Regions from separate parts of the Serratia sp. JSRIV002 genome, predicted to be linked through region 1. Evidence: predicted binding sites of a transcription regulator. Region 1 holds the regulator's gene; each other region holds the start of a gene.

Region 1 (8,067 bases):
GGGCGCGCCATGCGCCCTGCTTTCTATCTCCGCTGCACCAAGACAAGAAATTTGTCATAATGCGCGCTGAATTCGCTAAAGATAAGAAACTGATGGCCGAAAAAAGTGATCTTAACGCCCTGAGTGGCCGTTTCCGTGGGTTTTATCCCGTTGTTATTGATGTGGAAACCGCCGGGTTTCATGCTCAGACCGATGCGCTGCTAGAGATTGCCGCCGTCACGCTGAAAATGGATGAAAATGGTTGGTTACAGCAAGATGAAACGCTGCATTTTCACGTAGAACCGTTTGAAGGGGCGAACCTGCAACCGGAAGCGCTGGCCTTCAACGGTATCGATCCACATAACCCACTGCGTGGTGCAGTGAGTGAATATGATGCGCTGCATGCGATTTTTAAAGCCGTGCGTAAAGGCATTAAGGATCAGGGCTGTAACCGGGCGATCATCGTGGCGCATAATGCCAACTTTGATCACAGTTTCCTGATGGCCGCCGCCGAGCGCGCCAGCCTGAAACGCAACCCGTTCCACCCATTTGCCACCTTTGATACCGCTGCGCTTAGTGGGCTGGTATTAGGGCAGACGGTGCTGGCCAAAGCCTGTATCGCCGCCGGTATGCCGTTTGATAGCAGCCAGGCACACTCAGCCCTGTATGATACCCAGCAAACCGCCCAACTGTTCTGTGAACTGGTCAACCGCTGGAAACGTCTCGGTGGCTGGCCGATTGCCAACGTTGAATCGCAATAGCTTGCTGGCAAACTGACAGACATAAAAAATCGGGCGGCACTGTTAAAGGTGCCGCCCGATTTTATTGGGTAAAACCCTGCGCCATTAAGGCTGCTGGTCTTCCTGATCTTTATACTTTTCGGCCGTTTCTTTGATCAACGGCTGCAGTTCACCACGCTGGTACATCTCGATGATGATATCGCAGCCGCCAACCAGTTCACCATCGACCCACAGCTGCGGGAAGGTTGGCCAGTTGGCGTACTTTGGCAGCTCAGCGCGGATGTCCGGGTTTTGCAGAATATCAACATAGGCAAAACGTTCGCCACAGGCTGAAAGCGCCTGCACGGCCTGAGCAGAGAAACCGCAGCTTGGCAATTTCGGTGAGCCTTTCATATACAGCAGGATCGGGTTGGCAGAAATTTGCTGCTGAATTTTTTCAATCGTCGTCATTATTGCTTCCTCAAGCCACATCATGGCTACAACATGCATCACACTAGCTATTGTAGCGGCAGGACCGGTGCCAAGAAAACGCCATCTTTTGCAGGGACATTCTCTGATTGCCTTAGCAAAAGCGGCGGACACACCGAACCGGTTAAAACATAGCCCCAGAATAACATTTTTAATCGGGACGTTTCACTATTATCTTTGCCCTGCGCAATGCCGGCGAGCAATAAGCCAACCACATGATCTCTGTCGCTTTTTTAGGCGCCAGGCGTTTGATTTTGCAACAATAAAAATGCCATTAACGTTTTCTCACAATATGGATTAGTATTTATGAGATCCACGCTGTTTTATAGGGTGAATTTCGGGAATACTGTGACTCATTCGATTTCTGTTTCGGAGCCAAGGTTGGTAACGTCGATATGCGGTTAATTATTACACTTTTTGTGCTGCTATTTACGCAGCTCTTCTTCAATTTGGCGCACGCTGCGCCACAGGCACGTGTTTCTGCCGAGCAGCGCAAGAGTCACGTTAATGAAGCCCGGCCAGACGACCGCAAGAAAAAGAAAGCGGAGAAAGCCAATAAAAAAGTGAAGGCAGCCACCCCTCCGAAAACGCTAAAAACCAAACCAGCAACGATAAAGACCGCAAAAAAAACCACCAGCGTTAAAACCAAAAGCCAGGCAACCAAAACGGCCAAGCTAAAAGTAACTCCGCCTAAAAAAGGCTATAAAAAAGGTTATGGTCGCCATCGTGAAGAAGGCAAAGCTACGGCAAAATTGGCTGGCCGCGAAAAGCCGTTGAAACTTTCCGCCGCTCACAAAAAACGTTATCAGCACGCCAAGCAGACCGCCATGGCCAAGCTGATGGGGCAAATGGGTAAGCCCTACCGCTGGGGTGGGTCTTCACCTGGTACAGGCTTCGACTGCAGCGGGCTGATTTATTACGCGTACAAAGACGTGGTGAAAATTAAAATGCCGCGTACCGCCAACGAAATGTACCACCTGCGTGATGCAGCGCCGATCAAGCGTAATGAGCTTGAGAAAGGCGATCTGGTGTTCTTCCGCATCAACAACCGTGGCACCGCCGATCACGTTGGCGTCTATCTTGGTAACGGTAAGTTCATCCAGTCACCGCGTACCGGTGAAGAAATTCGCATCAGTCAGTTAGATAACGACTATTGGCAAAACCATTACATTGGTGCCCGCCGCGTAGTGACCCCTACCACCATCCGTTAACCTTTCACGGCTGAGCTAACTGCTCGGCCGTGCTCTCTATCACCCGCTGCAACTTTAAACAATCAGTCACTTGGCACACTTTGGATGTTCTTTTCGCTCGGAAAGTTGTTAAGATTAATAACCATAACAAAAGTGGTGCAATTGCGTTTTTCCGCCCTCGGCCCCTTAGGCCTGCAGCGTCGGAGAGGCGTATTGTCTATAAAAGGAGAAAGCAATGTCGTTTGAATTACCTGCATTACCATACGAGAAAAACGCTCTCGAACCGCACATTTCCGCAGAAACGCTGGAATACCACTATGGCAAGCACCATAACACCTACGTGGTTAACCTGAACAATCTGGTGAAAGGTAGCGAGTTCGAAGGCAAATCCCTGGTCGAGATCGTCAAGACCTCCACCGGCGGCGTGTTCAACAACGCCGCTCAGGTCTGGAACCACACCTTCTATTGGCACTGCTTATCACCGCAAGGTGGTGGCGAGCCAACGGGCGCAGTGGCAGAGGCCATCAATAAGTCATTCGGCTCCTTCGCCGCCTTTAAAGAGCAGTTCACCGATGCCGCCGTGAAAAACTTCGGCGCGGGCTGGACCTGGCTGGTGAAAAAAGCGGACGGTAGTCTGGCGATCGTCAGCACTTCAAATGCGGCAACCCCGCTGACCGGCGCAGACGTTCCGCTATTGACCGTTGACGTGTGGGAGCATGCTTACTATATCGACTACCGCAATGCGCGGCCAAAGTACCTGGAAAACTTCTGGGCGTTGGTGAACTGGGCGTTCGTGGCAGAAAACCTGGCTTAACGGCGGGTAACTAGCTAATAATAAGGCGCGGCATCAAGCTGCGCCTTTGTTTTTCTGCTGCGGATCAGTTCAATGCGGCAATAAAACTGAAAGCAATAATCATTGCCAAAGCACCCACGGTGGTGAGTAATGACATCTTCAAATTGGTATCCATATACAACTCCCTCTCAGATTGGCTTTTCCAGAGCATAAGCCACACAGTTTATACGTCAAATCATTTTCCCACAGTTCGTGATTAAAATCTTGTTATGATTTCCCCGCTGATAATTACCGATTAGCTCTTCCACTTTTCTTCAATATGCGACAAAATCCGCAGTTCACAACTGCGTACCGATAAACTGCCCCTCCCTGTTCAAGCGATTTACGACTTCAGCACTAAAAACTCAGTTTTCGCTTATCTGGGGAAGGATCTACGCAGGCAAACGATTAACATCATACTTACATGCTGTAACATGTGGGTTTAGGAGTCATTTTTTACATGGCAACGATTAAAGATGTGGCCAAACGCGCTGGCGTTTCTACCACTACCGTTTCGCACGTTATCAATAAAACGCGTTTCGTCGCCGAAGATACCAAAACGGCCGTTTGGGCCGCCATCAAAGAGCTTCACTATTCACCTAGCGCCGTGGCCCGCAGCCTCAAGGTCAACCACACCAAATCGATCGGTTTGCTCGCCACCTCGAGCGAGGCCCCCTATTTTGCCGAAGTGATCGAAGCGGTGGAAAACAGCTGCTACAGCAAAGGCTATACCCTGATCTTGTGTAACTCGCACAATAATCTGGATAAACAGCAAGCCTATTTGGCAATGCTGGCGCAAAAACGCGTCGATGGCTTGCTGGTGATGTGCTCAGAATATCCAGATCAGCTACTGGGCATGCTGGAAGATTACCGTAACATTCCCATGGTGGTGATGGATTGGGGTACCGCGCGCGGAGACTTCACCGATACCATTATCGACAATGCCTTCGAGGGCGGCTACCTGGCAGGCCGCTACCTGATCGAACGTGGCCACCGTGACATCGGTGCCATTCCTGGTCAACTGGCGCGTAATACCGGTGGAGGTCGCCACCAGGGCTTTCTGAAAGCCATGAAGGAAGCCAACATCGAAGTGCGCGAAGAATGGATCGTGCAGGGGGATTTCGAGCCTGAATCTGGCTACAAAGCCATGCATCAGATCCTGTCGCAAAAGCATCGTCCAACCGCCGTTTTCTGTGGCGGCGATATTATGGCCATGGGGGCGATCTGCGCCGCCGATGAGCTGGGGTTGCGTGTACCGCAGGATATCTCGGTGATTGGCTACGACAACGTGCGTAATGCCCGCTACTTCACCCCGGCGCTGACCACCATTCACCAGCCGAAAGAGCGCCTGGGCGAGATGGCCTTTACCATGCTGTTGGATCGCATTATCAGCAAGCGTGAAGAATCGCAGGTGATTGAAGTGCATCCAAAACTCATCGAGCGCCGCTCAGTTGCCGATGGTCCTTTTGTCGATTACCGCCGTTAACTCCTGTTGGGGCGCTGCAATACTGCGCCCGATTAAGCACCCGACTCCTCTTCACTGAGCCATTCCTGATTGAGCGTTTCGCTGTCGCCCAGATAGTCCAACAGCCAGGCCATGGCCGGAGACTGGGCGTTTTGCTGCCAGGTCAAGCAGCAGGCGCTAGGCGGGAAAGGCTCATGCAGTGGTAATACCACCAGTTCGCCACTTTGTACCAACGGCAATACCCGATGCGCGGGTACCATGCCCACACACAGCCCGGCACGCAAACAATCTACCGCCGAAACCCAGTCCGGCACGGTCAACCGCCGCTGGTTGTCCAACGACCAGGTCACACGCTTGGGTAAATTGCGCGAAGTATCTTCCAACAGCAACGAGGGATAAGGTCGTAGCTGATCGTCTCGCAGCTTTCCTTGCAAGGCGGCCAGCGGATGTTTAGCATGGACTACGCAGAGCCAATTCATAAAGCCCATATCGCGAAAGGCAAAACCGCCGCCTACCGGTACCGCCCGTGTTGCACCAATAGCCATCTCAGCGCGGCCATCGACCAGCGCATCCCACACGCCGTTGAAGACTTCCGGCTGTACCATCAGTTCCACGTCGGGGAAATGGCGATAAAAATCCAGCACCAGCTGGCGGCTGCGCTGGGGTTTGACGATCAGATCGACCGCAATCCGCAGTTGCCCGCGCCAACCGTTGGCCACCTGCTGACACTGCCGTCGGGTATCGAGCATTTTTTTGATAACAACTCGCGCCTCCTTAATAAACAGCGCCCCCGCTGGCGTGAGTTCCACATCGCGGTGACGGCGTTCAAACAAAGGCACTGCCAGCCATTGCTCCAGTTGACGCACCGTATAGCTCACAGCAGAAGGAACGCGGTGCAACTCCTGTGCCGCCGCGCTGAAACTGCCGGTCCGCGCTACCGCATCTACCACATCGAGTGAATATTCAGACCACATATGTTTGCCTTCAAATTTTTTAACAGCACCTTGCAAATATTACCGTTTCACAAGCAGAGATCCAGCCGTATACACTTGCCGGCGCTTCAAAACCTGCGACAACATAATTTTAACGAGAAATAGCAATGCGAAATTTTGGATTTATGTTCTACCTGGCCGGCCTGAGTATGTTGGGCTATCTGGCTACCGATATGTACCTGCCTGCCTTTGGCGCAATGCAGCAGGATCTGCAAATCTCCGCTGGGGCGATCAGCGCCAGCCTGAGTATCTTCCTGGCAGGCTTTGCCTTTGCCCAGTTGCTGTGGGGGCCGCTGTCCGACCGTATTGGCCGTAAGCCCGTGTTATTGATTGGCCTGGCGCTGTTCGCAATCGGCTGTCTCGGTATGCTTTGGGTCGAGAACGTGGCACAACTGTGGTCACTGCGCTTCATTCAAGCCATTGGCGTCTGTTCCGCCGCCGTCACCTGGCAGGCGATCGTGGTCGATCGCTACCGCGATGGCAAAGCCAACCGCGTTTTCGCCTCCATTATGCCGCTGGTCGCCCTCTCTCCGGCGCTGGCCCCACTGCTGGGTGCCTGGTTGCTTAACCATATGGGATGGCGGGCCATTTTCGCCGTGCTGCTGGGGATCACCGCCCTGCTGCTGATCCCCACCTTGCTGCTGAAAGACCGGAGCAGACTGGTCCCTTCCGCCGATAAAAAGCCCAGCCTTGGTTTTATGCAGATCTTGAAATCCCCGGTGTTCAGCGGCAACGTGATGGTTTTTGCTGCCTGTTCTGCTGGCTTCTTCGCCTGGCTGACGGGTTCACCCTTTATCCTCGGCGATATGGGGTATAGCCCCAACGATATTGGTCTGAGCTATGTGCCGCAAACGCTGGCTTTCTTATTGGGGGGTTATAGCTGCCGTAGCGCCTTAAATCGCATCTCTGGCAAAACCTTGCTGCCGTGGTTGCTGTTAGCTTACGGTGTCAGCATGGTGGCGTTGTATCTGATCGCCACGCTAAGTGAGCCAACGTTGACCACTCTGCTGATCCCGTTCTGCTTTATGGCGTTAGTAAACGGTGCCAGCTATCCTATTTTAGTAGCCAATGCGTTGATGCCCTTCCCCAACAACAGTGGCAAAGCTGCTGCGCTGCAAAACACGCTGCAGTTGGGATTATGTTTTATCGCCAGCCTGTTGGTTTCGGCATTTATCGCCCAACCGCTGTTAGCCACGGCTACCGTAATGGTGGCTACCGTATTTTTGGCAGCCTTGGGTTATCTGATCCAGCGTGGGAAAGGAACGGATGAAACTCAGATGACACAGCAGAAGCGTGCCGACTCCGTGTCATAATTGTCTCTGTAAATAGTCACTTAATGAAAATTCTTGCCGAGCGCGATTTGCAGTTGAGTCTACGCCTCGGCAAGCCTATACTCAAAAACGACCTTTTAGAATAACAGTTATACTAAGTTCTTATTGCAGCAACTGCTGCGTACGTGGATGGCATCACACTTTATTTAAGGTTGAATTTACCCGCGTCCTTTGACGCAGGGAGTCTCTTAAATTTCCTCTGTTCAAGTCGGATTTCAGACACCACGGTGAATTTTTACCGTAGGTATACGTATGTCCCTGTAGAAATTGTCTACGCTAAATTCTGCAGGATCATAAGTCAGAAGAAGGTGATGGAGAAGCTATGAGTTCATCGTGTATAGAAGATCTGAGCATCCAGGACAACCATTGGTATCGTATCGCTCATGAAATGCTTAGCATGGCCGGCATTGAAATCAATGGTTCACGCCCTTTCGATATTCAGATCAATAATCCCAATTTCTTTAAACGCGTACTGCAAGACGGCTCTCTGGGGCTGGGCGAAAGCTATATGGACGGTTGGTGGGAGTGCGAGCGGCTGGACATATTTTTTCAGCGGGTTATCGCAGCTGGCCTGGAAAAGAAACTGCCCCACCACCTGAAGGATATCTTGCGTATTGCCGCCGCCCGCCTGACCAACCTGCAATCCCAAAAACGTGCCTGGATTGTTGGCAAAGAGCATTACGACCTGGGTAACGATTTGTTTACCCAGATGCTGGATCCCTATATGCAATATTCCTGCGGCTATTGGCAACAGGCCACGACGTTGGAAGAAGCACAAGAGGCCAAGTTACGGTTGATTTGCGAAAAACTGCACCTGCAGCCCGGTATGCGGGTATTGGATATCGGCTGTGGCTGGGGCGGTCTGTCTGCTTATGCGGCCAAGCACTACGGCGTTTCCATGGTGGGCGTCACCATCTCCGCCGAACAGCAGAAAATGGCGCAAGAGCGCTGTGCCGGGCTGGACGTGGAAATTCTGCTGCAGGATTACCGCGATCTCTACCAGCAGTTTGACCGCATCGTCTCGGTCGGCATGTTCGAACACGTTGGGCCGAAAAACTACCGAACCTATT
Region 2 (8,067 bases), 2.6 Mb from region 1:
TGGTAGTGGCATTTTTTAGCGAGCCGCTGCAGTTTATCCCCATCCCGGTGCTCGGCGTGGTGCTGATTTACGCCTCTTGGTCACTGCTGGATATGCGCAGCATTTTCCGGTTGCGCAAACGCAACCGCCCCGCGTTCTATCTGGCGCTGTTTACTTTCTTGAGCGTGCTGCTGGTAGGGATCATTCCCGGCATTGGGCTGGCGGTGTTGCTGGGTCTGTTGCAGTTTCTACAGACGGTTTTCCGGCCAACCGAACAGCTACTGGGGGTCAATGCAGACGGTATGATCCATTCGCTGGGTAAGAGCAACGGCGTCCAGCCTGTCGATGGCGTCATTATGTACCGCTTTAATTCGCCGTTGACCTATTTTAACGTTGCCTACTTCAAGCGGCGGATCACCACTCTGGTAAATGGAGCTCCGGGCCATCCACGTTGGGTGGTTATTGACGCGGTGGCCAGCTTCACCCATGCGGATATTAGCGTGTTAGCCGCTATCGAGGAATTGAAGCGGGATTTGCAACTACGGGGGATCGGCCTGGTGCTCGCAGGCCGCCGTACCGAGCTGACACGCTGGTTTCGCCTGGATCGCTCCGGCAGCAAGGAGAATAAACTGATCCTGGTTCCCGATCTGTATCTGGCGTTGAAGCTGATCCAAAGCAAGGAGAGTAAAGCGCAAGGGGATCGAGATGCCGAAGCCTTGGCTGAATAAGATAGGGGCCGCATAGCGGCCCCCGTAAAGATGTGGTTAGCCTTCTCGCTCAACCAGTAAGGCTTCCAGCAGATCGAGATCGTGCAGCAGTTTTTGCAGCGTCTCGTTGCTGATTTTTTGCGTAGCGCGTAGGTGATAAAGCTCACCACGCTCCGCCCGCAAGGCGGTCAAACGAAAACGCCGCTCGAGATTTTCCAACGCCAGCGCATTTTCGATATCGTCTTTACTGGCAATACGCCGCCGCAACATTCCGGTCACCCTGGAACTGACCTCTTTGAGCACCTGCGGATCGAGGTTTTCCTCGGTGTCGGCCACCAGCCGCTCTTCCATCTTGTTGATGCTCTCAATCGCCACCTCGGCAGCCATGGCAATCGCCATGCGCTCTTCGGTCTTGCTGGCGCTCTTGTCTGCGACATGCACCCCGCGCAGCAATAACGGCAACGCCAGTACGCCAACGATCAGTGACAGCAAGATCACCCCGGCGGCGATAAACACCAGCTGATAGCGCGCCGGGAAGGCGGTGCCATCGCTAAGTAACAGCGGGATAGAGAGCACACCAGCCAGCGTAATCGCCCCACGCACGCCAGCGAAAGAAGCAACCCACAGCTCACGTATGCTGTAATCGCCAAACTGTAGAGGGCGCTTTTTCATAAAGCGATTACTGGCCTTTTTCATTACCCACAGCCAGCTGAAACGCAGCACCAGCAGCGCGGCGTAGATAATCGCCACGTCGGTGAACAGATACCAGGTCTCGATAGTCGGATCCAGTTCAGCCTGCACAATCGAGGTTTCCAAGATCCCCGGCAGTTGCAGCCCCAACATGATGAACACCATGCCGTTGAACACGAACTCCAGCATCGCCCAGACGCTGTTAGCGCGCAAACGCATGGCCAGCGGTGCGTTACGGATCACGCCAGACTGGCTGATGGTCATCCCCGCCGCGACGGCAGCCAGGATGCCGGACACGCCGATATGTTCGGCAATCAAATAGGAGGCAAAGGGTAACAGCAACAGCAGCACAATCTGCGTGGCCGGATCGTCTCCGCTCCAACGGCTCATCACGCGCAGCGATTTACTGTAGGTCCACGTCACCGCCACACCGGCCAGCAGGCCACCGATTGCCACCTTCAGGAACTCCATAGTGGCGCCACCGACGGTAAACACCATGGTCCCCATTGCCACCGCGATGGCAAATTTTAACGATACCAGGCCAGAAGCGTCATTCATCAACGCCTCACCTTCCAGCACACTCATGATACTTCTTGGGATACGCCCTTTACCGACGATACCGCCCAGAGCCACGGCATCGGTAGGAGACAATACTGCCGCCAGCGCAAACGCGGCGACCAGCGGGATCCCTGGTACCATCAGGTAAATGAGATAACCCACGCCGACAACGGTGATCAACACCAACACCAGGGCCAACCCCAGGATTTCACGCCCGTGGTGCAAGAATTCACGGGTAGGCGTTTTCCATCCGTCGGCAAACAGCAACGGTGGAATAAACAGCACTAAAAACAGTTCGGGGTCAAAATCAACGTGCAACCCGAAATGCGGCCAGGCCAGCAAGGCCCCAATGGCAATTTGCATCAAGGGTAACGGGATCTGGAACGGCAACATGCGTGTTACCACCCCAGACAGGGAGACCACCAGGATCAAAATGAGGATTGTAAAAAATATTTCCATGCTTTCCTTAGACTCTTAAGTTCAGATCACCAAAGCGCGCGGGTAACAGTGTCCGAATAGTAGATCACTTTTTTTCTCAGTTATAAAGCTTGTTGTGCCTTTCAAAACACGTCGCAGAAAAGGGGAAGAATAGTCTTAAGGAAATGAACGACGGGGCCAGAGGATGGCCCCGTAGAAGAAAGGCTTAAATTGCCCAACCACCCGCATAGAATGCCACCAGCGCCACCGCGATTAACACGGTACCGATGTTCAGCCTACGCCATTCACCGGAGAACACGCGGCCAATCACCAGCGAGCTGAAGCCCAGCATGATGCCCGTCACAATGTTACAGGTCAGCACGATAAACACCGCGCACAGCAAACCGGCCATGGCGTCGACAAAGTCGTCGAAATCCAGCTTGGTGACGTTGCTCAACATCAGCAGGCCAACGTACATCAGCGCAGGAGCGGTAGCGTACACTGGCACCAGATAGGACAGCGGCGACAGGAACAGGATCAGCAGGAATAACAGCCCAACCACGGTGGCCGTCAGGCCGGTTTTACCGCCCGCCGCCGTACCTGCGGCAGATTCGATATAAACCGCGGCAGGTGCAGCCCCAACCAGCCCGGAGAAAATGCTGCTCAGGGAATCAGAGGTCAGCGCTTTGCCACCGTTAATGATCTGGCCATCTTTATCCAGCAGATTGGCCTGCCCGGCGACCGCACGGATGGTGCCAGTGGCGTCAAACACCGCAGTCATTACCAATGCCAACACGCTTGGCAACACCACCGGCTGTAACGCCCCCATGATATCCAGGCTGAAGATCAGCGATTTGCCATCCGGCCCCGCCAGGCTAGGCATGGCGAACAACCCTTGGTATTTCACCGCCGGGTCGAAAATCAGGCCGATAACCGAAATGGCAATAATGACCAGCAAGATGCCGCCAGGTACACGCAGTTTTTCCAGGCCGAAGATCACCGCCAAGCCGATTAACGTCATCACCACCGGAAACGAGGTAAATGCTCCCAGCGCTACAGGCAAACCATCCAGCGGATTTTTCACCACCAGGCCGACACCGTTAGCCGCGATCAACAGCAGGAACAGACCGATACCAATGCCGGTGCCGTGCGCTACTCCCATTGGCAGGTTACGCAGGATCCAGGAACGGATACCGGTAATCGAGATAATGGTAAACAGGATCCCCATCAGGAATACCGCGCCCAGCGCCACGGGAATGCTGATCTGCTGACCCAGCACCAGACTAAAGGCGGTGAACGCCGTCAGTGAAATGGCACAACCAATCGCCATCGGCAGGTTGGCCCACAAGCCCATCAGCAACGACCCCAAACCGGCAACCAGGCAGGTGGCAACGAATACCGCAGTCGGTGGGAAACCGGCTTTACCCAGCATGCTGGGAACCACGATCACCGAGTAGACCATCGCCAGGAAGGTGGTTAACCCTGCCACCACTTCCTGACGCACGTTGGTACCCCGTGCTGTAAGTTTAAAATACGCATCAAGCCCGCCTTTGGGTGTCACGGCGTTATTTGCTTGAGAATTCGACATGTTGCTGTCCCCTGTTTTTCATTGCTGCCAGCCTGGATGAAGTGGCTTGTTATCCCACTGATGCATGGTCATTACGAAACCGTTTCCGTCACGTTCGCTTCCTTACCCTTCAGGAACGCGGCAACAGACGCCGTGTAAAAGGCAAACGTTTAACTCTCATCGCATGCAGCGGGTGATTTATGATGGTCTTATCCCCAAAAATCCCAAACGCTACCGGGTGGGATTTTCAAGGCAAACGATTATCTAGCCTTCTATGCCGTCTGATCAACTAAAGATCGCGACAATTTATGCGAAAACGTATTGGGATCGCTCATTGTTGAAGATGTGAGGTTTATCACATTACGACTTGAAGAGGAGAGATCGCCCCGACAGCTTGGGGCGGAAAAGATTATTGCGATTGCATCGCCTGCTCATCCATGTACATCAACTCCCAGATATGACCGTCCAAATCCTGGAAGCCATGGCCATACATAGTGCCGTAATCCTGTGGCTGATTATAGGTATTGCCACCGGCGGCAATGGCTTTGCGTACCAACGCGTCTACCGCAGCACGGCTGGGTTGCGACAGGCAAATCAGCACTTCCGTCGCTTTGTTGGCATCGCTGACGGGATTGGGGGTAAACAGTTGGAATTTCTCGTGAGTCAGCAACATCACGTAAATACTCTCACTCACGACCATGCAGGCGGCAGTGTCATCGGTAAACTGCGGGTTGAAGATAAACCCCAGTTGGCGGAAGAACTCGATAGAAGCGGGCAAATTGCTGACGGGCAGGTTAACAAAAATTTGCGTAGCCATGGGCTACCTCCTATGAAAGTGACCCTATCGAGTATAGTTCAAGCCTTCACCCCAGCACGCTAAACGGCCCCCCCTGTTCCAGAGCCCGTTGATATGCAGGACGCGCGTGAATGCGTTGCAGGTAGTCTTGCAGTTTCGGGCACCCCTCCAGCCCGCCTCGCCCAGCTAGCGCCTCCACAGGGAAACTCATCTGGATATCCGCAGCGCTGAATTCATTGCCTACAAACCAGGTACTTTTATTCAGGTGTTGCTCCAGATAATCGCGATGCGTGACAATCTGCTTATCCAGATACTCTCTCTGTACCCCTTTACCGATCGCCCCGGCAATCGGGCGTATCACCCATGGGATCGGCGGGTGTCCTAAACGGCTAAACACCAGTTTCATTACCAGCAGCGGCATCAACGACCCTTCTGCATAGTGCAGCCAATAGCGATACTCCTGGCGAGCGTGAAAATCCGTGGGCGTGAATAACCCTTGTGCGTCATAGGCTTCCTGCAGGTATTCAATAATGGCGCCCGACTCGGCCAGTGTCAGATCGCCGTCTACCACTACCGGCGATTTGCCCAACGGGTGGATCTTTTTCAATTCGGGCGGTGCCAGCATGGTGGTTTTATCGCGTTGATAACGCAGAACCTGATAGGGAACACCGAGCTCCTCCAGAAACCATAAAATGCGCTGCGAACGCGAGTTGTTCAGATGATGCACGATAATCATGATTTTTCTCCCTCAGCGGCCTGGAGCCGTTGCCACACCAATTCGCCAATTTGCACGCGGTTATCCAGCTGCAACGGTACGGTGCGTAATGTGAGTGTCTCGCCAGTGAAACTGTAGAAGCGGATCTGCTGGCTACCCAGCCAGTTGGGGAACGAACCCCCCTCGACCCGATGAATGACGCACTGTTTATCTTCATCAATCCGATAGTGGCCAACTGCCAATAAACTGATTCGTTGTCATCACATTCGCTCCCTTGACGCCCAGGTTAAAAGGTAGTTGTGATTTCAACTATCGCCAACCCTACGTATAATTCAATTTATTTGATGTAGATACTCAAAACTCTCCGATTTTCCATTACCGCCAAGTGGCCTATCATTCAACACATCGAGAGACAACGGCCTCTCACCTAACAAAACCCCTGAGGATTGAATTATGAAAAGCATCAAAATTTTTGCTACCGCTGTACTGTTAACTTCCGCTTCTTTCGCCAGCATTGCCGCTGACCAGGTCACCAGCCAGCCAACTGCCGACTCACAGAAAATCGGTGTGGTTTCCGTAAGCGGTGCCAGCAACCTGAGCGCTCTGGAAGCCGAACTGGCAAGCAAAGCGGCCGCATCCGGTGCCAACTCTTACCGTATCGTTTCCGCCGGTGGCCAGAACAAGCTTTACGGCACAGCAGAAATTTTTAACTAATCGTCAGATTATGAGCCCCGCAAGGGGCTTTTCGCGTTTTAACCGGTAATACAAACCGGAACAACCAGACTACTCTATAATGTAACCCATCCCCGCCAGCCAACCGGCACATGGCCCATTTTGGCAATCCCCTGCCTGCGTTTTCCCAGATACTGCAGTTGCTATTTATAACCATTACAACTTTTGGAGAGATATCATGTCGGTAACCCAACTTCTGTCTGGCCGAGTAGCTTTTGTCCAAGGTGGTTCACGCGGTATCGGTGCCGCCATCGTTAAACGCCTGGCACGTGAAGGCGCTACCGTCGCATTCACCTACGTTTCCTCCCCCGATAAAGCCGATGAGGTGGTTGAAGCCATTACGGCGGCTGGCGGTCAAGCCATTGCCATCCGTGCAGACAGTGCCGACGCAGAGGCTCTGCAACAGGCTATACGCCAGACGGTAAACAGCTTCGGCAAGCTGGATATTCTGGTGAATAACGCGGGCGTACTGGCAATGGGTAACCTGGAGGAATTGTCGTTAGCAGATCTGGATCGCACGCTGGCCGTTAACGTCCGCAGCGTATTTGTTGCCAGCCAGGAGGCCGCCCGCCATATGAATGATAATGGTCGCATTATCAATATCGGCAGCACCAACGCCGAGCGTATGCCGTTTGCCGGTGGAGCGATCTACGCCATGAGCAAGTCGGCGCTGGTCGGCTTAACCAAGGGCATGGCTCGCGATCTGGGTTCACGCGGCATTACCGTCAATAACGTCCAGCCCGGCCCGGTAGATACCGATATGAACCCGGCAGATGGCGATTTTGCCGAACAGTTGAAACCGATGATGGCCGTTGGCCGTTATGGTAAGGATGAAGAGATTGCCAGCTTTGTGGCTTATCTGGCGGGGCCGGAGGCGGGATATATCACCGGTGCCAGCCTGACGATTGACGGTGGCTTCTCAGCGTAATGCCCTAGACAAACTGCTCCTACTAAAAAGGGGCAGTTTAGTTAAGTACTTAATTACCAGTTTGTAGATCCCCGCTGCCGCTATAATATTCTTATCATCAGATAGAGTAAAACCCGATGAATTATATTTCAGTACTTTCAAGAGGACCTGGAACGCTGCAAATAAATTTTAATAATAAAGTCACTCATCCTAGCTGAGCCAATGTAGGCCACGACCTCACGAACTGAAGTCAACTTGAAAAAAGGTTTAAAAAGCACTAAAATGGTCAAAATATACACACCACTGGAGTGTGGAGATGTCAATCAAAGACAAATTAATAAAAGCGTTAGAAAACAGCCCAGACAGCATTGTTTTGCGCCATGAGCTTTCAGCCCTTGGCGGACGTACGCAAGTCACAGATAGTCTGAGGGATCTGGTTGCTTCCGGCTTCCTGACTAAGCCTGGCTTAGGTATTTACGTTAAAAACGAGCACCGGCAGTATAAGGGTCTATACAATTCAGATCGTTGTATCACAGTAGTCAAAGAGATATTTAAAAAACTCGACACTCCGGTCAAAGATATCAAAATAGACCATATTGCCGGGCAAGATATTTGCATTGTTGATATCGGCGCTCAGCGAGTTTCACGCAAGCTGGAAATAAACGGGATCCCCATCCGCTATAGTAATAATCAAAAAATATCTAACGGGGATTATTTATTATCACAAGATGTCGATGATTTACCAACCAAAGGTGTACGAAAGTTTATCGAAAAACTTGCCGCTGCACATGGCATTCAATATCAACGTACAGGCTTGGATGACTTTGCCGAATCCGTTACTCGATTGGCCGGTGACGAAATAGAGCTCGACATAACAGAGAAGCTGCTTATCGCACTGAAGAAAAAGGACTTGATTAGCGGGCGACAGCTTGCCCGTCTAATGACCAATTATATGAGGGAAGTGAAAAATGTTCGATCCGTTCGGCGACTATGAAACGG
Region 3 (8,067 bases), 620 kb from region 1:
TGGTGCAAGCCTGCGTCCAGGTCAGCTCAGCGACGATATTCCCGCACTGCGCGATATTCTGGCGCGTACCGGAATGCTAATCGCCACTCCGGCGGTAGCATCTGCTTCGCCTGAGCCTCAGGTCACCAACGCCAGCGCGACGACCCCGGCGGCGGATGACGATCTGTCGGTGGATGAAGAGAAGGATCGTGCTACCGCAGCGGCTGTCGTAAGCCCGGGCGCGGCATCGATCAAAGATCTTGCTCCCTCTCCAGAAGCGACCGCGCAGGTACAACCTGCCAGTCCGGTTTCGGTAACGGATAATCGTTACACCGAAGATCTGGTGGAAGGGGTCAAACGCTTCCAAACCTGGCAAGGGCTGACGCCTGATGGCGTTATCGGTGCCCGGACGCGTGAATGGCTGAACGTTTCGCCACAAACTCGAGCTTCACTGCTGGCGTTGAACATCCAGCGCCTGCGCATTCTGCCTGGGCACGTTGATACTGGCATTATGGTCAACATCCCGAACTACTCGCTCACCTACTATCTGAATGGTAATGAAGTGTTATCTTCGCGGGTGATTGTTGGCCGCCCGAGCCGCAAAACGCCATTGATGAGCAGTGCGCTGAATAACGTGGTGGTCAACCCGCCGTGGAACGTGCCAACCAAGCTGATCCGTGAAGATATCGTGCCCAAGGCCATGCATGATGCGAGCTACTTCCAGAAACACGGCTATCGGGTATTCTCTGGCTGGAGCAACGATGCGCAAGTGATCGATCCGGCAATGATTGACTGGAGTGTGGTTTCACCACGCAATTTCCCTTACCGCATCCAGCAGGCGCCGGGGACCAGCAACTCGTTAGGGCGTTTCAAGTTCAACATGCCGAGCTCGGATGCCATCTATCTGCATGATACCCCGAACCACGGCCTGTTCCAGAAGGATATCCGGGCGTTAAGCTCAGGCTGTGTGCGCGTTAACAAGGCTTCCGATTTGGCCAATATGTTGTTACAGGATGCCGGTTGGAACAACGCGCGTGTTTCCTCCACGCTGAAAGGCGGCAATACGACGTATGTGAACATCCGCCAGAATATCCCGGTGCAGCTGTATTACCTGACGGCCTGGGTCTCTGATGATGGCAAGCCACAGTTCCGCACAGATATTTACAATTATGATGCGACAGTGAGATCGGGTGCACAAATTTTGGCTCAGGCCGAAAAATTGATGCAATAAATGCAGTAATTCTAGATAAATAACGGTCTGAATGTCTGGCCAGTAACAGGCACTGTTTTTTGTGAGCACGGGTAAACCACAGCGTATCGCGGGTTGACTCCGCATACGCTGGCGGTTATGGTTCGGGCAGTGCGCAGTTTTGTGCATATATTTTGACATTCTTGCCGAGTTTAAAGAGTCATGGACAAAATTGATCATCATCGCCGTAAATGGCTGGCGTTAGGTAGCGCCGCCGTGGGTATCGCACTGCTTCCAGGGCAGGCGTTTGCCAGTCTTTCTACCTCTCGCCCACGTATTCTGTTGTTGAACAACCTCAATACCGGCGAATCCATCAAGGCCGAGTTCTTCAACGGTAAGGGTTACAATAAAGAAGAATTGGCGCGCCTGAACCACATCTTCCGTGACTATCGGGCCAATAAGGTCAAGAGCATCGATCCGGCTCTGTTTGATCATCTCTATCGCCTACAGGTGATGCTGGGTACCAGCAAACCGGTACAGCTGATTTCCGGCTACCGTTCAATGGCGACCAATACCGAAATGCGTGAGCACAGCCGTGGCGTGGCCAAGCAGAGCTACCACACCAAAGGCCAGGCGATGGATTTCCATATCGAAGGGATCCAACTGAGTAATATCCGTAAGGCGGCGTTAAAAATGCGCGCCGGCGGGGTAGGCTATTATCCACGTAGTAACTTTGTGCACATCGATACCGGCCCGGTGCGGACCTGGTAATCATTGTGCATCATGATCGCTGAATGGCACCCGCCCCTTGGGCGTGGTGCCGTTGTCGTTGGAGCTTTATGAAATACCATATTATCCCCGTTACGGCGTTCAGTCAGAACTGCACGCTCATCTGGTGCGACGTCACCAAACAGGCGGCGCTGGTCGATCCTGGTGGCGATCCGGAAAAACTGAAGGCTGCCATTGCCGAAAAGGGCGTGCAGGTCAGCCAGATTTTGCTGACGCACGGCCATCTCGATCACGTAGGCGCGGCGGCAGAAATGGCCGAGCATTATCAGGTACCGATCTATGGGCCAGATAAGGAAGATGCCTTCTGGCTTGAAGGTTTGCCAGCACAGAGCCGTATGTTTGGCCTGGATGAATGCGCCGCTCTAACGCCGACCAAATGGCTGGAAGAGGGGGATAAAGTGCAGGTGGGCGAAATGTCGCTGAACGTACTGCATTGCCCTGGCCATACACCTGGTCATATCGTTTTTATCAACGAACAGGCACGTTTGGCATTAGTGGGTGACGTGTTGTTCAACGGTGGTGTTGGCCGCAGCGATTTCCCGCGCGGTGATCATCAGGCGCTAATCGCTTCAATCCGCAACAAATTACTGCCTCAGGGCGACGATATGGCGTTTATTCCAGGACATGGCCCGATGTCTACCTTTGGCCATGAACGTCAAACCAACCCGTTCCTGCGCGAAGAACCGGCTATCTGGTAAAGACACCTCTCGCAAAAGAACAAAGGGGCGCAAATGCGCCCCTTTTTCAATGCAAAATCAACTTACAGCACGGCAACGATGGCTTCGCACAGCGGCGCCATATTGTCCGGCGTCATCCCTGCCACGTTAACGCGGCCGGAGTTAACGGCATACACGCCAAATTCATCACGCAGACGCAGAACCTGCTCTTTGGTCAGGCCGCTGAAGGAGAACATGCCGTTCTGGTTGATGATAAAGCTGAAATCCTGCTGCGCCCCTTTCTCCTGCAGGGTATTAACGAACAACTGGCGCATACGGTGAATGCGCTGGCGCATGTCCGTCAACTCTTGTTCCCAAATGGCGCGCAACGCCGGGTTACCTAAGATGGTAGCAACTACGGCGGCACCGTGTGATGGCGGGTTCGAGTAGTTGGCACGGATCGCGGCTTTCACCTGGCTGAAGGCACGCTCGGCGGTTTCTGCATCGGCAGCTACCACGGTGCAGGCACCGACACGCTCGTTATACAGGCCAAAGTTCTTTGAGTAGGAGCTGGCAACGATCAGTTCCTGATGTTTGGCAGCAAAGATACGCAGACCCTGGGCATCTTCTTCCAGGCCCTTGGCGAAGCCTTGGTAAGCGAAGTCGAACAGCGGCAACCAACCCTTGGCTACGGACAGTTCAGCCAACTGAGCCCATTGTGCTTCGGTTGGATCGATACCGGTAGGGTTATGGCAGCAACCATGGAACAGCACTACGTCGCCTGCTTGAGCCTGGTTCAGGCTGGTGAGCAGACCGTCGAAGTCCAGCGCATGGTTGGCGGCGTCGTAATAGTTGTATTCCAACACTTCCAGGCCAACGGCACCAAAGACGTTTTTATGGTTTGGCCAGCTTGGATTGCTGACCCAGATACGCTTGGCGCTGGTCTGGTTGGCAATAAAGTCGGCCGCGACACGCAGGGCACCGGTACCACCAGGAGTTTGCGCGGTACGGGCACGCTTGTCGGCAATGATTGGGCTCTGCTTGCCGAACAACAGTTCTTGCGTGCAGCTGGCAAATTCAGGAATACCTTCAATACCCAGGTAGTTTTTGGTGGTCTCATTTTCCAGCAGATACTGTTCAGCTTTTTTAACGCTGGTCAGCACCGGCGTTTTGCCGGTTTCGTCTTTATAGACGCCAATCCCCAGGTTGATTTTATTCTCACGCTTGTCGGCGCGGAAAATGTCGGTCAGACCTAGAATCGGGTCGGCAGGTGCAGCGGTGATTTTTTCAAACATGTCAGATGCTTCCATGGCCTAGAGTTAAGCAGACAGAAACATCAGGGTAGCGCCAGTTATCGCCTTTGCCAACCGTTTGCGAGAAAAACACCTCGATCTTGTGACGGCGGCAGATTCAGCACAAAAAATGACGGGGAAGGGCGGATTGGCAGAATAAAAAATTGGCGGAAGCGCTAAAAACAAAAACAGGGCCGAAGCCCTGTTTTTTAACTTAGCTGACGGCGAGCCGTCATCAAGTGCAACAACTTAGAACTGGTAAACCAGACCGGTAGCTACGATGTTGTCAGTAGCGATGCCGTTAGCACGAGTGAAGTCGTTTTCGTCCAGCAGGTTGATTTTGTAATCAACGTAGGTAGACATGTTTTTGTTGAAGTAGTAAGTAGTACCTACATCAATGTATTTAACCAGATCGTTGTCAGTGCCGTTAGGGCCAGCCAGGTTCTTACCTTTAGACTGCAGGTAAGCGATAGATGGACGCAGGCCGAAATCGAACTGGTACTGTGCTACCACTTCAAAGTTCTGAGTTTTGTTAGCGATGGTGTTAGACGCGCTACCGTATGGAGTCATGTTGCGGGTTTCCGCATACATGGTTGCCAGGTAGACGTTGTTGGCATCGTATTTAGCACCAACGGTCCATGCATCAGCTACGTTACCGCCAGCAGTGCTGTTATCTTTCTGGTCAATGGTACGGTTAGATGAAGAGTATGCTGCACCTAAGCTGACACCGGTATCCAAAATTGCGTAGGTGGTAGAAACACCAACACCGTCACCGTTTTGTTTCTTCAGCTCACGCTTGTCGTTTTCGTTCTTGCCTTGATACTGCAGAGCGAAGTTCCAACCATCAACCATACCGAAGAAGTTGTTGTTACGGTAAGTAGCAACACCGTTGGTACGACCGGTCATGAAGTTGTCGGTAGTGGTGTAAGTATCGCCACCGAACTCTGGCAGCATATCTGTCCAGCCTTCAACGTCATACACTACGCCGTAGTTACGGCCGTAATCGAATGAACCGAATTCAGCAAATTTCAGACCTGCGAAGCCCAGACGAGTCTTAGTACCTTCGGTACCTTGTGACTCAGCGTGGTTAGCTTGCACGTTGTATTCCCACTGGCCGTAACCGGTCAGTTGGTCAGTAATCTGGGTTTCACCTTTGAAGCCAAAGCGCACGTATGACTTGTCGCCATCTTCGCTTTTGTCTTTAGAGAAGTAGTGCAGGCCGTCAACTTTACCGTACAGATCCAGTTTGTTGCCGTCTTTGTTGTAGATTTCAGCTGCGTTGGCTGCACCAGCTGCTAACAGAGCTGGGATCACTACTGCAAGAATGTTGCGCTTCATCATCATTATTACCCTCATTGGTTTTATTCGGACACCTTGCCACTGCCGCCAATAATTCTTTTGGAACTATTGTTGATAGATTGGTGTCGTCCTGTGTCTGCACGCAGTGTTCCATTCACGGGCAGGTTTATCTAGAACGAAAATGCTACTAATGTCGTAATCTGGTTTCAGAAAGAAACGATGTGTAACAATTTGTGTATTTTGGGGAACTTTGTGATGCAGGTCAATAATCAAAAATGCGAAAGGCCAGCTAAGCTGGCCTTTATTATGTAAAGAAAATGTTTAAATTATGCTGGGTTTTATGACTTAGAAGCTGGCGTTACGTGGCGTTCTTGGGAACGGGATCACGTCACGGACGTTCTGCACCCCGGTCACATAGGCGATTAAACGCTCAAAACCTAAGCCAAAACCAGAATGTGGCACGGTGCCATAGCGGCGCAGGTCACGATACCACCAATAATCTTCTTTATTGAGGCCCATCTCTGCCAGACGCTGATCCAGCACATCCAGACGTTCTTCACGCTGAGAACCACCGATGATTTCACCAATGCCCGGTGCTAGCACATCCATCGCCGCAACGGTTTTGCCATCTTCGTTCATGCGCATGTAGAAGGCTTTGATATCTTTCGGGTAGTTTTTCACCACTACCGGAGCCTTGAAGTGTTGCTCGGCCAGATAGCGTTCGTGTTCAGACGACAGGTCGATACCCCAGGAAACCGGGTTCTCGAAGGTCTGGCCGGAAGCGAGCAGGATCTCGACCGCCTCGGTGTAGTCCACCTGGGCGAAATCGGAAGAGACAAAGCGCTTCAGACGGTCGATGGCGTCTTTATCTACCCGCTCAGCAAAGAATTGCAGATCGTCGGCACGTTCATCCAGCACCGCCTGGAAGACATATTTCAGCATGCTTTCGGCCAGCCCGGCAACGTCGTCCAGGGTAGCAAAGGCAACTTCCGGTTCGATCATCCAGAATTCAGCCAGGTGACGGCTGGTGTTCGAGTTCTCGGCACGGAAGGTGGGGCCAAAGGTATAAATTTTTGACAGCGCACAGGCGTAGGTTTCGCCGTTCAACTGGCCGGATACGGTCAGGAAGGCTTCTTTACCGAAGAAGTCCTGGCTGAAATCGACGGCACCTTTATCAGTGCGTGGCAGGTTTTCCATATCCAGCGTGGAGACGCGGAACATTTCACCGGCACCTTCGGTATCAGAGGCGGTGATCAGTGGGGTGGAAACCCAGAAATAACCGTTCTCGTGGAAGTAGCGGTGGATTGCCTGTGCCAAGGTGTGGCGAACGCGGGCAACCGCGCCAATCAGGTTGGTGCGTGGGCGCAGGTGGGCAACTTCGCGCAGGTATTCGATGCTGTGGCGTTTGGCCGCCATTGGATAGGTGTCAGGATCGTCAACCCAACCCACCACCTTGATGGCTGTGGCCTGCAGTTCGAAGCTCTGGCCTTCACCCGGCGAAGGTACCACGGTACCGGTCACTTCAATGGAACAGCCGGTGGTCAGGCGTAACACTTCGTCCTGATAATTCGGCAGAGAATCATTAACGACGGCCTGTAACGGATTAAAGCAGGAGCCGTCATAAACGGCGAGGAAGGAGATACCAGCTTTAGAATCTCTCCGGGTACGTACCCAACCGCGCACGGTGACTTCACTGTCAACCGCAGCACGACCTTGCAGTACGTCGACTACAGGCACTACGCTCATAGATTTCTCTCTTATAAGTTTTTCAGAAATAGGCTAACAACCCAAGAATTTGGGGATGTTGCTATGTTACTTGCCGCGTTGCAGAGCACAAGCAGAAATCATCAGAATGAGACAACATTTATTGCAGTGGGATAAAAAAACAGGAGGTATATAAAGGAAGAGGGGGAACGCCGGTGAGAAATGCCCACACGGTTTGTATCCCCGGCTGACTCTTGTTCTTTAATGCAGCGCCGTACAGTTCCCTCTCCCAGTGGGAGAGGGTTGGAGAGAGGGGGCACCTTAACTGGCTTTCTTCACCAGCGGCAGATCGAAGGCTTTGCGCAGCGCTTTGACAAACGCGGGGTCCTGGCAGATGGTTTTGCCTGGGCTATCGGACAGTTTGGCTACCGGCTTGCCTTTACACTCGACCAGCTTGATCACAATATTTAGCGGCTTGACGCCGGGGATATTGCAGGTCAGACGCGTGCCGATACCGAACGCCAGGTTGATGCGCCGATCAAAGTGGCGATACAGCGCCAAAGCCTTATCCAGATCCAGATTGTCTGAAAACACCAGCGTCTTGCTCATGGGATCGATCCCCAATTGCTGGTAATGGGCAATGGCTTTTTCACCCCATTCGATCGGATCGCCAGAGTCGTGGCGCAGACCTTGATAGCTCTGGGCAAACTGCTTGCCGAAATCACGCAGGAACGCATCCATGGTGATACAGTCGGTCAGTGCAATGCCGAGCTGAGCGGGATATTCATCCAGCCAGGCCTGCAAGGCGGCACGTTGGCTGTTGGCCAGTACCGGGCTAATCTGTTGATGAGCCTGGAACCACTCATGGGCTTGCGTGCCAACCGGGATCAGATCCAGCCGATGCGCCAAATCGTAGTTACTGGTGCCAGCCAGATAGGGGAATTCGGTTTTCAGCGTGCTGACAATGGCCTGTTGCACCTCGCGGGAGAAGCGGCGACGGGTGCCAAAGTCCATTAGCTTGAAGCGTGAAATATCAATATCCCCGCTCAGTTGCTTGAACTGCGCCAGGTTCTGGCGCAACTGGCTAATGGCCATCTCTGGCGTGGCCTGTGGCGAACGCTGGCGGTGCACCACTTCGCTGATCACGGCCAACAACGGC
Region 4 (8,067 bases), 3.0 Mb from region 1:
CTGGTAGCCTGCAACTGGCCCTTCAAAGACGCTTTAAACGGCCCATCGCTGTTGAGTAATCCCTTCAGCTGCAACTGCAGATTACCATCACCCTCCAGCGGCACATGCTGCCAACCCCATTGCTGCAAGGTATTCACTGGCACCGAACGCCCGTTAAGGGACAGCGTAAACGGCTTACCAGGCAGTTGGCTGACGTTGGCCTTGGCATCCAACAGGCCATCGGGCATAAAGGCGCTCAGCTCGGTAACGTTGATCTGCTGTGCATCCGCATCCAACGCCAGCGATGGGCGGCGTACGTCGATCTTGTTAAAGGTGGCACCACCGGCGTTGAGTTTCAGCGAGCCGGACCAAATCCCCCACTGATGGTCACTGGCCAACAGCAGATTGCTGCCGTTACCATCCAGCGAGGTGAGCTGGAAGGGGAAATCCGGGTTGATATCGATGATCAGGTTACGGTTGGTGCTCATCTTGGCGACGTACACCTCCGCCAGCCAGCTTGGTAGCGGCTGTAACCAGAGTTCACGCCAGTTGCTGGGCAAGGTGTACTCCAACGCAGAGACGGCCACCTCGTCGAGTTGCAGGCGCTTGTTGGCGCGCAGCCAGTTGCCGGTGGTACGCAGCAATCCACCTTCCCAGCGGGTGCTGAACTGGCCAATGGCAATACCGGCTGGCGAGAGCTGCATATCCATAATCGGATCGATGAGATGGAAGTTGCCATTGATCAGGTCGTCGGCGGTGAAGTTGATCGCGCCATCCTGACTGCTCCAATCCCCTTGTTGGAAGGTGATATTTTGCATCGACAAATCGAGGTCGTTCGCCGCCCAGGCGTTACCTTCCAGGCGGGCGTTAATCAGATCAAAGCGTTTCAACGTAATGGGTGGCAATGCCGTGAAGCGGCTCCAGAACTGTTCTAGCGTCATGGGTACTTGTAGGCGGACGTTGCTTAGCCGCAACCGTTCAACCAACCAACTGCCATCGGCAGCTCGGCTGGCTACCCCGGTGAGATCGCCCTGTGCCAGATCGGCACCAAAGTCGCTCAATATCAGCTGGTTTTGTTTGATTTCGCCCTGGATCAACACCTGTGAGGCCGGAATACCGTTGACCACCATCGAACCGGCGCTGAACTGGAACTGATTGTTATCCCCGAGCAAATGACCTGCCGTTGGCTGCCACGGGTTTATCCCGGCATTGACCTTCTGCGCGTTAAGCTGCCAGCTCTCATCGTTAGATTGCAGTGCCATATTGCTCAGTTGCAGCACATCGGCCTGTATTGGCAGCGGTGCGCCCTGCAAAGGCTGAACGTTTAGGGTGCCGTCGCGCAGCGTGATGCTATCGAAATAGCGTGGCTCGGTAATTTGCCGCAGGCTGAAAGCCATATCCACCTGCTTGGCCGCCAAGAGTTGCGGTTGGTTGGCACGGGCGAGGGTTACGCCCTCCAGGCTTAGCTGTCCTGGCTTGCTCCACGAATGCGTTATTTTTTCTACCGACAGCTGGTAATCACCACGATCGCTGATCCAGTGACTCAACCAGCCTGCGGCCCAGCGGGTTTGCCCCACGACGTAGAGCAGCACAATGGCCAGCACTATCAGCAGCAGCAACGTGATCAATAGTTTTCCGATAAATTTCATCGTGTGGATCCGTAGCGGACAGAAAAGATACCCTGTTTATGCCGCAAATAGCCTTCCAGCTCAAGGGCAATGGCCTGAAAGACAATAAAAAAACGGCCAGTAGCGGTTTGCCAATGGCCGTTGGTTTGCTGCGGGGAGCGCTTATTTTTCTTCTGGTGGGAACAGCAGGTTCAGCACAATGGCGGTGATCCCACCGGCAGCGATACCGGAAGAAAGCAGGGTTTTCAGCCAGTCCGGTGCAAACTGCAAGATCAGCGGCTGTTGGGAAACCCCCATACCGACGGCCAGCGACAGCGCCATAATCATGATGGCGCGGCGGTTTAGCTTCTCGCGGGAAACGATACGCACGCCGGAGGCTGCAATAGTACCGAACATCACGATGGTCGCGCCGCCCAGCACCGGTTCAGGAATATGCTGCACAAAACCGGCAACGGCCGGGAACAGCCCCAGCAGGATCAGCATCAGTGCTACCACAAAACCGACGTAGCGGCTGGCAACGCCGGTCAGCTGGATCACTCCGTTGTTCTGGCCAAAGCAGGAGTTCGGGAAGGTGTTGAATACCGCAGACAGCATTGAGTTCAGGCCGTTGGCCAGCACCCCGCCTTTCAGGCGCTTCATATATAGCGGGCCACTGACCGGCTGTTCAGAAACGTCGGAGGTGGCGGTGATATCGCCGATGGTTTCTAGCGAAGTGACCATAAAGATCAGCATCAGCGGCAATAACAGGTTCCAGTCAAAACCCAGGCCGTAATACAGCGGGGTAGGAACGGTGATCAAGGTCGTTTGGGTAGCCGGTTCGGTTTCCGGCAGCATACCCATCGCCCAAGCCAGCAGATAACCTATGGCCATGGCGATCACCAGCGAAGCGACGCGCAGGTAAGGGTTACGTTGGCGGTTAAGCAGAATAATCACTACCAGCACTGCGCCTGCCAACAGTAGATTCTTGGGCGCGCCGAAGGTGTGATCGCTCATCGCCGCATAGCCACCACCGATAGAGGTCAGCCCGACCTGGATCAGCGACAGGCCGATAATCATCACCACAATGCCGGAGACCAGCGGGGTAATGATGCGGCGCGCCAGGTGCAGCACGCGTGACAGTAGGATTTCGGTACAAGAAGCCACCATCAATGTGCCGAACAGTGCGGCCATCATGGTGGGCACGTCTGCGCCGCCGTTTTTCAGCGCCAGCCCGCCCATAATCAGCGGTGAGACAAAGTTGAAGCTGGTGCCCTGAATGGACAGCAGGCCAGACCCCACCGGGCCCCAGGTTTTGATTTGCAGTATCGAGGCCAAACCGGAAGCGAACAGCGACATGCTGATGATGTGTTGCGTATCCTGCGCTGGCAGGCCAAGCGCCTGGCAGATCAACAGGGCCGGGGTGATCACGGCAACAAACATCGCCAGCAAGTGCTGACTGGCGGCAAACAGCGTTTGCGGCAGTGGAGGGCGGTCTTCCAGGCGGTAAATCAGTTCACTATTGTGTGAAACGGGGGCTGATGCTTTTTGCGCGGCATCAAGCTCGGCGGTTTGGCTGGACATGGTGTGGCTTTCCCAAAGGCGGCAAAGAAGGCATTTTAATGATCTGTCTCACAAAAGCAAACGGTTGCGCATTAATATTTTTTACGATGCTGAACCCATTAATGTCGCATTTTCGTTCATTTTTTCTTGTGTTATTAGCCGTTTTTACTTTTAATCCCCCCTTCATCAAGTTAAAAAACTGAGTAAATTTTATAACTTATTAATTTATTGGATTTAATCACTACACGGAGTAGCTAGATGTTTCATCTCGATACTTACGGCACGTTAGTTGCCGCTACGCTGGTCCTGCTGCTTGGGGGCAAATGCGTACGCTCCATTCCTCTGCTGAGAAAATATACTATTCCTGCTCCTGTTGCCGGTGGTTTACTGGTGGCGCTCCTGCTCTTGGTTTTGAAGAAAACGGTGAACTGGGAAGTCGGCTTTGATATGTCGCTGAAAGACCCATTAATGCTGGCCTTCTTTGCCACTATCGGCCTGAATGCCAACCTGGCGCGCCTGCGGGCGGGGGGCAAGGCACTGGTCGTGTTCCTGTTCGTGGTGCTGGGTCTGCTGTTGGTACAGAATGCCATCGGTATCGGCATGGCGAAAATGCTGGGCCTGGATCCATTAATGGGGTTGATTGCGGGCTCGATTACGCTTTCTGGTGGGCATGGCACCGGGGCGGCCTGGAGCAAGGTGTTCATCGAGCGCTATGGGTTTGAAAATGCCACCGAAGTGGCCATGGCCTGCGCCACCTTTGGTCTGGTGCTGGGTGGCCTGATTGGTGGCCCGGTAGCCCGCTATCTGGTGAAACACTCCTCAACGCCGGAAGGCACACCGGATGACAGCGTGCAGCCGAGCGGCTTTGAGAAGCCGGAAAGTGGCCGCCTGATCACCTCGCTGGTGATGATCGAAACCATCGCCATGATCGCCATCTGCCTGAGCCTCGGTAACTTTATTGCCGGGTTATTGAATGGCACGGCCTTCGAACTGCCGACTTTTGTCTGCGTGCTGTTTGTTGGCGTGATCCTCAGCAACACCCTGTCGGCAACGGGCTTCTACCAGGTGTTTGAGCGTGCGGTCTCCGTACTGGGTAACGTGAGCCTGTCGCTGTTCCTGGCGATGGCGTTGATGAGCCTGCGCCTGTGGGAGCTGGCTTCGCTGGCCTTGCCAATGCTGGCTATCCTGGCGGTGCAGACGCTGGTTATGGCGTTGTATGCCATCTTCGTGACCTATCGCGTGATGGGGAAAAACTACGATGCTGCCGTGCTGGCTGCGGGGCACTGCGGTTTTGGCATGGGGGCGACGCCAACGGCCATTGCCAACATGCAGGCGATCACCGATCGTTTCGGCCCTTCGCATCTGGCATTTTTGGTGGTGCCGATGGTGGGCGCGTTCTTTATCGATATCGCTAACGCCATCGTGATCAAGCTGTACCTGATGCTGCCTGTATTCCCGGCGATCGGCTGAATCATCAAGTAGTGGCAGCCCCTCTTCAGGGGCTGTCTTTTATGCGTGCCTCGAACAGCTTTAGAAATTGAGCCTGTGTTCTGCCTACGATGTATACCTTCAATAGCGTTAACCCCATTGCTTATTTAGCCATTTCTCCGTTTGAATATCCCTTCATTATTTTTGAATGACTCAAGCAAATTTACTTGGTAATTTTTTTGTATCGTCTGCGCTACTATATAAATTCAAAAGGAAGTTATCGTATATATAGAGTTAAATAATAAGGAAGATGGAAGGTACCTTTATGAAAAATGAACATCATGTATTAAAAGCAAGCATTGCCTCTCTGTTTATATTAAGCCTTGCCGTGAGTGCAGCAGCAAATAAACCTGATGATTTCTCTTCAATGTCCGATTCCCATGCTGAACAACGCATCAATAAGAGTTTGGAGGAGTTTAAAGCAGAAAGGAAAACTGTCGAAAAAAATCTGCAAAACTTTGATGATCTGGACTTTAATGTCTACAGCCATCAAAAGTGGGATGAAATGCACAGAAGTCATGCAGAGGATATCATTGTTCATTATCCAGATGGCTCGGTGACCCACAATCTAAAAGAACACTTAGAGAAATCCAAGAAGATTTTCGCTTTTGCCCCTGACACCGAGAACCCTATACACCATATACGTATCGGCCAGGATAAGTACACGGCGGTCACCGGCGTATGGCGAGGAACGTTCACCAAACCAATGATACTGTCAGACGGTACGGTTATCCAACCCACAGGTAAACGTTTTGAGATAGAGATGGCAACCATAGGCCGTTGGAATGACAAAGGCACCATGGATGAAGAGTGGCTGTTCTATGACGATTACACCTTTATGAAGCAATTAGGGTTGTTGAAATAATATGTAGAGTCACCTTTAATTATTAATATTACAAAAGCTGGTGCTCCTGATGGGGCACTCTTTTGTATGTTAGTTAAGATTACAAGGGGTACAATTTCTGTATTGATCCAATAATAATATTATTGTTCGTTTTTTGAATATAATGGCTAGACATAACAATAAAGACAAGTTTGGCGTAGGGTAATTCTCCATTTTTCCAAGCGGGCTCCGGTATAGGCCCCCTCTTTCATTAGGGGGAAGATGCTTAAGCGTTTGAGTAGCGAGCCGTTTCTGGTAACCAGCGCTCAATTAAGGCATGTGCATGCTGCGGATACTGCTGGTGAATATGGCGTGCTACGCGCTGGACTTCGGGGATCATGGCCTGATCGCGTAACAAATCGGCCACTTTAAACTCTGCACTGCCGGTTTGGCGCGTTCCCAATAGCTCACCCGGCCCACGGATCTCCAAATCTTGCTGGGCAATAACAAAGCCGTCGTTACTGTCGCGCAGCACCTGCAGGCGTTTTTGGGCGGTTTTGCTGAGCGGGGTTTTATACAGCAGCACGCAGTGAGAGGCTACCGCACCACGGCCAACCCGGCCACGCAGCTGATGCAACTGGGCCAAACCAAGCCGCTCTGGGTTTTCAATGATCATCAGGCTGGCGTTTGGTACATCAACGCCCACTTCAATCACCGTGGTGGCTACCAGCAATTGCAGTTCACCCTGTTTGAAGGCCTGCATTACCGCCTGTTTCTCCGCTGACTTCATGCGGCCATGCACCAGCGCCACCTTCAGTTCCGGCAGTGCAATCTTCAATTCTTCCCAGGTTGCCTCTGCGGCCTGGGCTTCCAGTAAATCAGACTCTTCGATCAGCGTGCAGACCCAATAGGCCTGGCGACCTTCTTCGATACAGGCGCTTTTTACCCGCTGGATGATATCGGCCCGGCGCGTATCGGGGATCGCCACCGTTGTCACCGGCGTACGGCCCGGCGGCAATTCATCGATCACCGAGGTGTCCAGATCGGCGTAGGCGGTCATCGCCAGCGTGCGCGGGATTGGCGTGGCGGTCATGATCAACTGATGAGCATGGAATCCTTGTTCTTCGCCTTTCTCCCACAGCGCCAGCCGCTGATGCACACCAAAGCGGTGTTGTTCATCGATAATCACCAGGGCCAGGCCATTAAACTGCACCTGCTCCTGGAAAATGGCGTGCGTCCCGACCACCATCGACACCTGACCGCTGGCAATGGCTTCCTGTTGGGCGAGGCGTGCTTTGCCCTTTTGCTTGCCAGCCAACCAACCCACCTCAATCCCCAAGGGTTCAAACCACTGGCGGAAGTTATTGGCGTGTTGTTCGGCGAGTAATTCGGTGGGGGCCATCAGCGCCACCTGTTTGCCGTGAGCAATGACGCGTAGTGCGGCCAGGGCAGCAACCAGAGTTTTACCTGAGCCGACGTCGCCCTGTACCAGGCGCATCATCGGGAAACCTTTTTGCAAGTCCGCTTCAATATCTGCCACAACCCGAGTCTGAGCACCGGTAGGAGAGAAGGGGAGCTGGTCCAGGAAGCGGTTTTTCAGCCGATCGTCAGGCGTTAGCGATAATGCCCGGTAGCTTTGCGCACCGGCACGGACGGCCAACATGCTGAGGTTATGCGCCAGCAGCTCTTCAAGGATTAGGCGTTTCTGTGCCGGGTGCTTGCCCTGTTCCAAATTAGCCAGTTGGATATCCGGCGGTGGACGGTGCAGCATATGCAGCGCCTGTGGCAGGCTCATCAAACCGCCGCTTAATTCTGGTGGCAGCAGCTCGGCAATCGCACAGGTATCCAGCAATTCCAGCGCCTGATCGGTCAACTTGCGCAGCGTGGCTTGGCGGATCCCTTCGGTGGTGGGATACACCGGCGTCAGGGCTTCTTGTAGCTCGACCTCGCTGTTTTCCCCCTGGACACGGTATTCCGGGTGGATAATTTCTGCGCCGTGGGTGCCGCGTTTGACTTCGCCATAGGCCGTTACGTGGCGGCCAGTAGCCAGGCTGTTCTTCATCGCCGCGTTGAAGTTGAAGAAGCGCATAGTCAGGATGCCGGTGCCGTCGCTGATCTGGCAGGTGAGCATGCGGCGGCGGCCAAAACTGATATCGCTGCGCAGCACTTCCCCTTCCACCGTGGCAAAAATGCCCGGCAGCAGATCGTTGATTGGGTAGAGGCGGGTGCGGTCTTCGTAACGTAACGGGAGGTGCAGCAGCAGATCCTGGATGGTATTCAGGCCAATTTTGGCCAGTTTCCCCGCTTGGCTGGCTCCAACCCCGGAAAGAGTAGTGAGTGGGACGGCATCCAGCAGGCGGCCTTTCATCGGCGTACCGTCGTTGCCTGCATGGCTGCCCACCATTCGGCGTCGGCAACCACTTGGCCTTGATCGTCAATCTGCGGGCGCGGCAGCTTTTTGCGCTTGGCCACGTTGGCTAACACCGGATAGCCGCCTTCAAACAGCAGGCGTTGCTGTTCCTGCTCATCTAACGCGCTGAGATCGCGGCGATACATACCTGCGTTTTGCCGCTGGCGTTGGGCCTCATACAGGATCAGAGCCGCAGCGAC

What was found. The regulator PurR, encoded in region 1, represses purine synthesis genes. The targets are predictions, from matches to a motif close to CANGCAAACGTTTGCNTG.
Region 2: a site for PurR is predicted at 4,078-4,095, ahead of KGP26_RS25590 (NCS2 family permease). Genes of this name have one in related genera too.
Region 3: a site for PurR is predicted at 3,974-3,991, ahead of KGP26_RS10260 (amino acid aminotransferase). Genes of this name have one in related genera too.
Region 4: a site for PurR is predicted at 3,221-3,238, ahead of KGP26_RS27925 (NCS2 family protein). Genes of this name have one in related genera too.

What each region holds. Positions count from the first base shown of each region.
Region 1 covers NZ_CP074143.1:2,835,010-2,843,076, reverse strand. The annotation lists gene rnt (ribonuclease T) at 60-740, shown strand; gene KGP26_RS13415 (Grx4 family monothiol glutaredoxin) at 825-1,172, opposite strand; gene KGP26_RS13410 (C40 family peptidase) at 1,583-2,398, shown strand; gene sodB (superoxide dismutase [Fe]) at 2,613-3,191, shown strand; gene KGP26_RS13400 (YnhF family membrane protein) at 3,256-3,345, opposite strand; gene purR (HTH-type transcriptional repressor PurR) at 3,670-4,695, shown strand; gene punR (DNA-binding transcriptional activator PunR) at 4,728-5,648, opposite strand; gene punC (purine nucleoside transporter PunC) at 5,774-6,979, shown strand; gene cfa (cyclopropane fatty acyl phospholipid synthase) at 7,320-8,067, shown strand, end outside.
Region 2 covers NZ_CP074143.1:5,463,934-5,472,000, forward strand. The annotation lists gene KGP26_RS25580 (SulP family inorganic anion transporter) at 1-707, shown strand, start outside; gene KGP26_RS25585 (Na+/H+ antiporter) at 744-2,393, opposite strand; gene KGP26_RS25590 (NCS2 family permease) at 2,578-3,939, opposite strand; gene KGP26_RS25595 (VOC family protein) at 4,328-4,735, opposite strand; gene KGP26_RS25600 (glutathione S-transferase family protein) at 4,782-5,450, opposite strand; gene KGP26_RS25605 (lipocalin-like domain-containing protein) at 5,447-5,671, opposite strand; gene KGP26_RS25610 (YdgH/BhsA/McbA-like domain containing protein) at 5,883-6,143, shown strand; gene KGP26_RS25615 (3-oxoacyl-ACP reductase family protein) at 6,340-7,089, shown strand; gene KGP26_RS25620 (hypothetical protein) at 7,385-8,062, shown strand; gene KGP26_RS25625 (Fic family protein) at 8,037-8,067, shown strand, end outside.
Region 3 covers NZ_CP074143.1:2,215,943-2,224,009, forward strand. The annotation lists gene ldtD (L,D-transpeptidase) at 1-1,210, shown strand, start outside; gene KGP26_RS10250 (YcbK family protein) at 1,391-1,939, shown strand; gene KGP26_RS10255 (MBL fold metallo-hydrolase) at 2,008-2,655, shown strand; gene KGP26_RS10260 (amino acid aminotransferase) at 2,718-3,908, opposite strand; gene ompC (porin OmpC) at 4,155-5,246, opposite strand; gene asnS (asparagine--tRNA ligase) at 5,550-6,950, opposite strand; gene pncB (nicotinate phosphoribosyltransferase) at 7,230-8,067, opposite strand, start outside.
Region 4 covers NZ_CP074143.1:5,936,294-5,944,360, reverse strand. The annotation lists gene KGP26_RS27930 (AsmA family protein) at 1-1,628, opposite strand, end outside; gene KGP26_RS27925 (NCS2 family protein) at 1,770-3,167, opposite strand; gene gltS (sodium/glutamate symporter) at 3,405-4,616, shown strand; gene KGP26_RS27915 (ester cyclase) at 4,900-5,499, shown strand; gene recG (ATP-dependent DNA helicase RecG) at 5,744-7,825, opposite strand; gene trmH (tRNA (guanosine(18)-2'-O)-methyltransferase TrmH) at 7,822-8,067, opposite strand, start outside.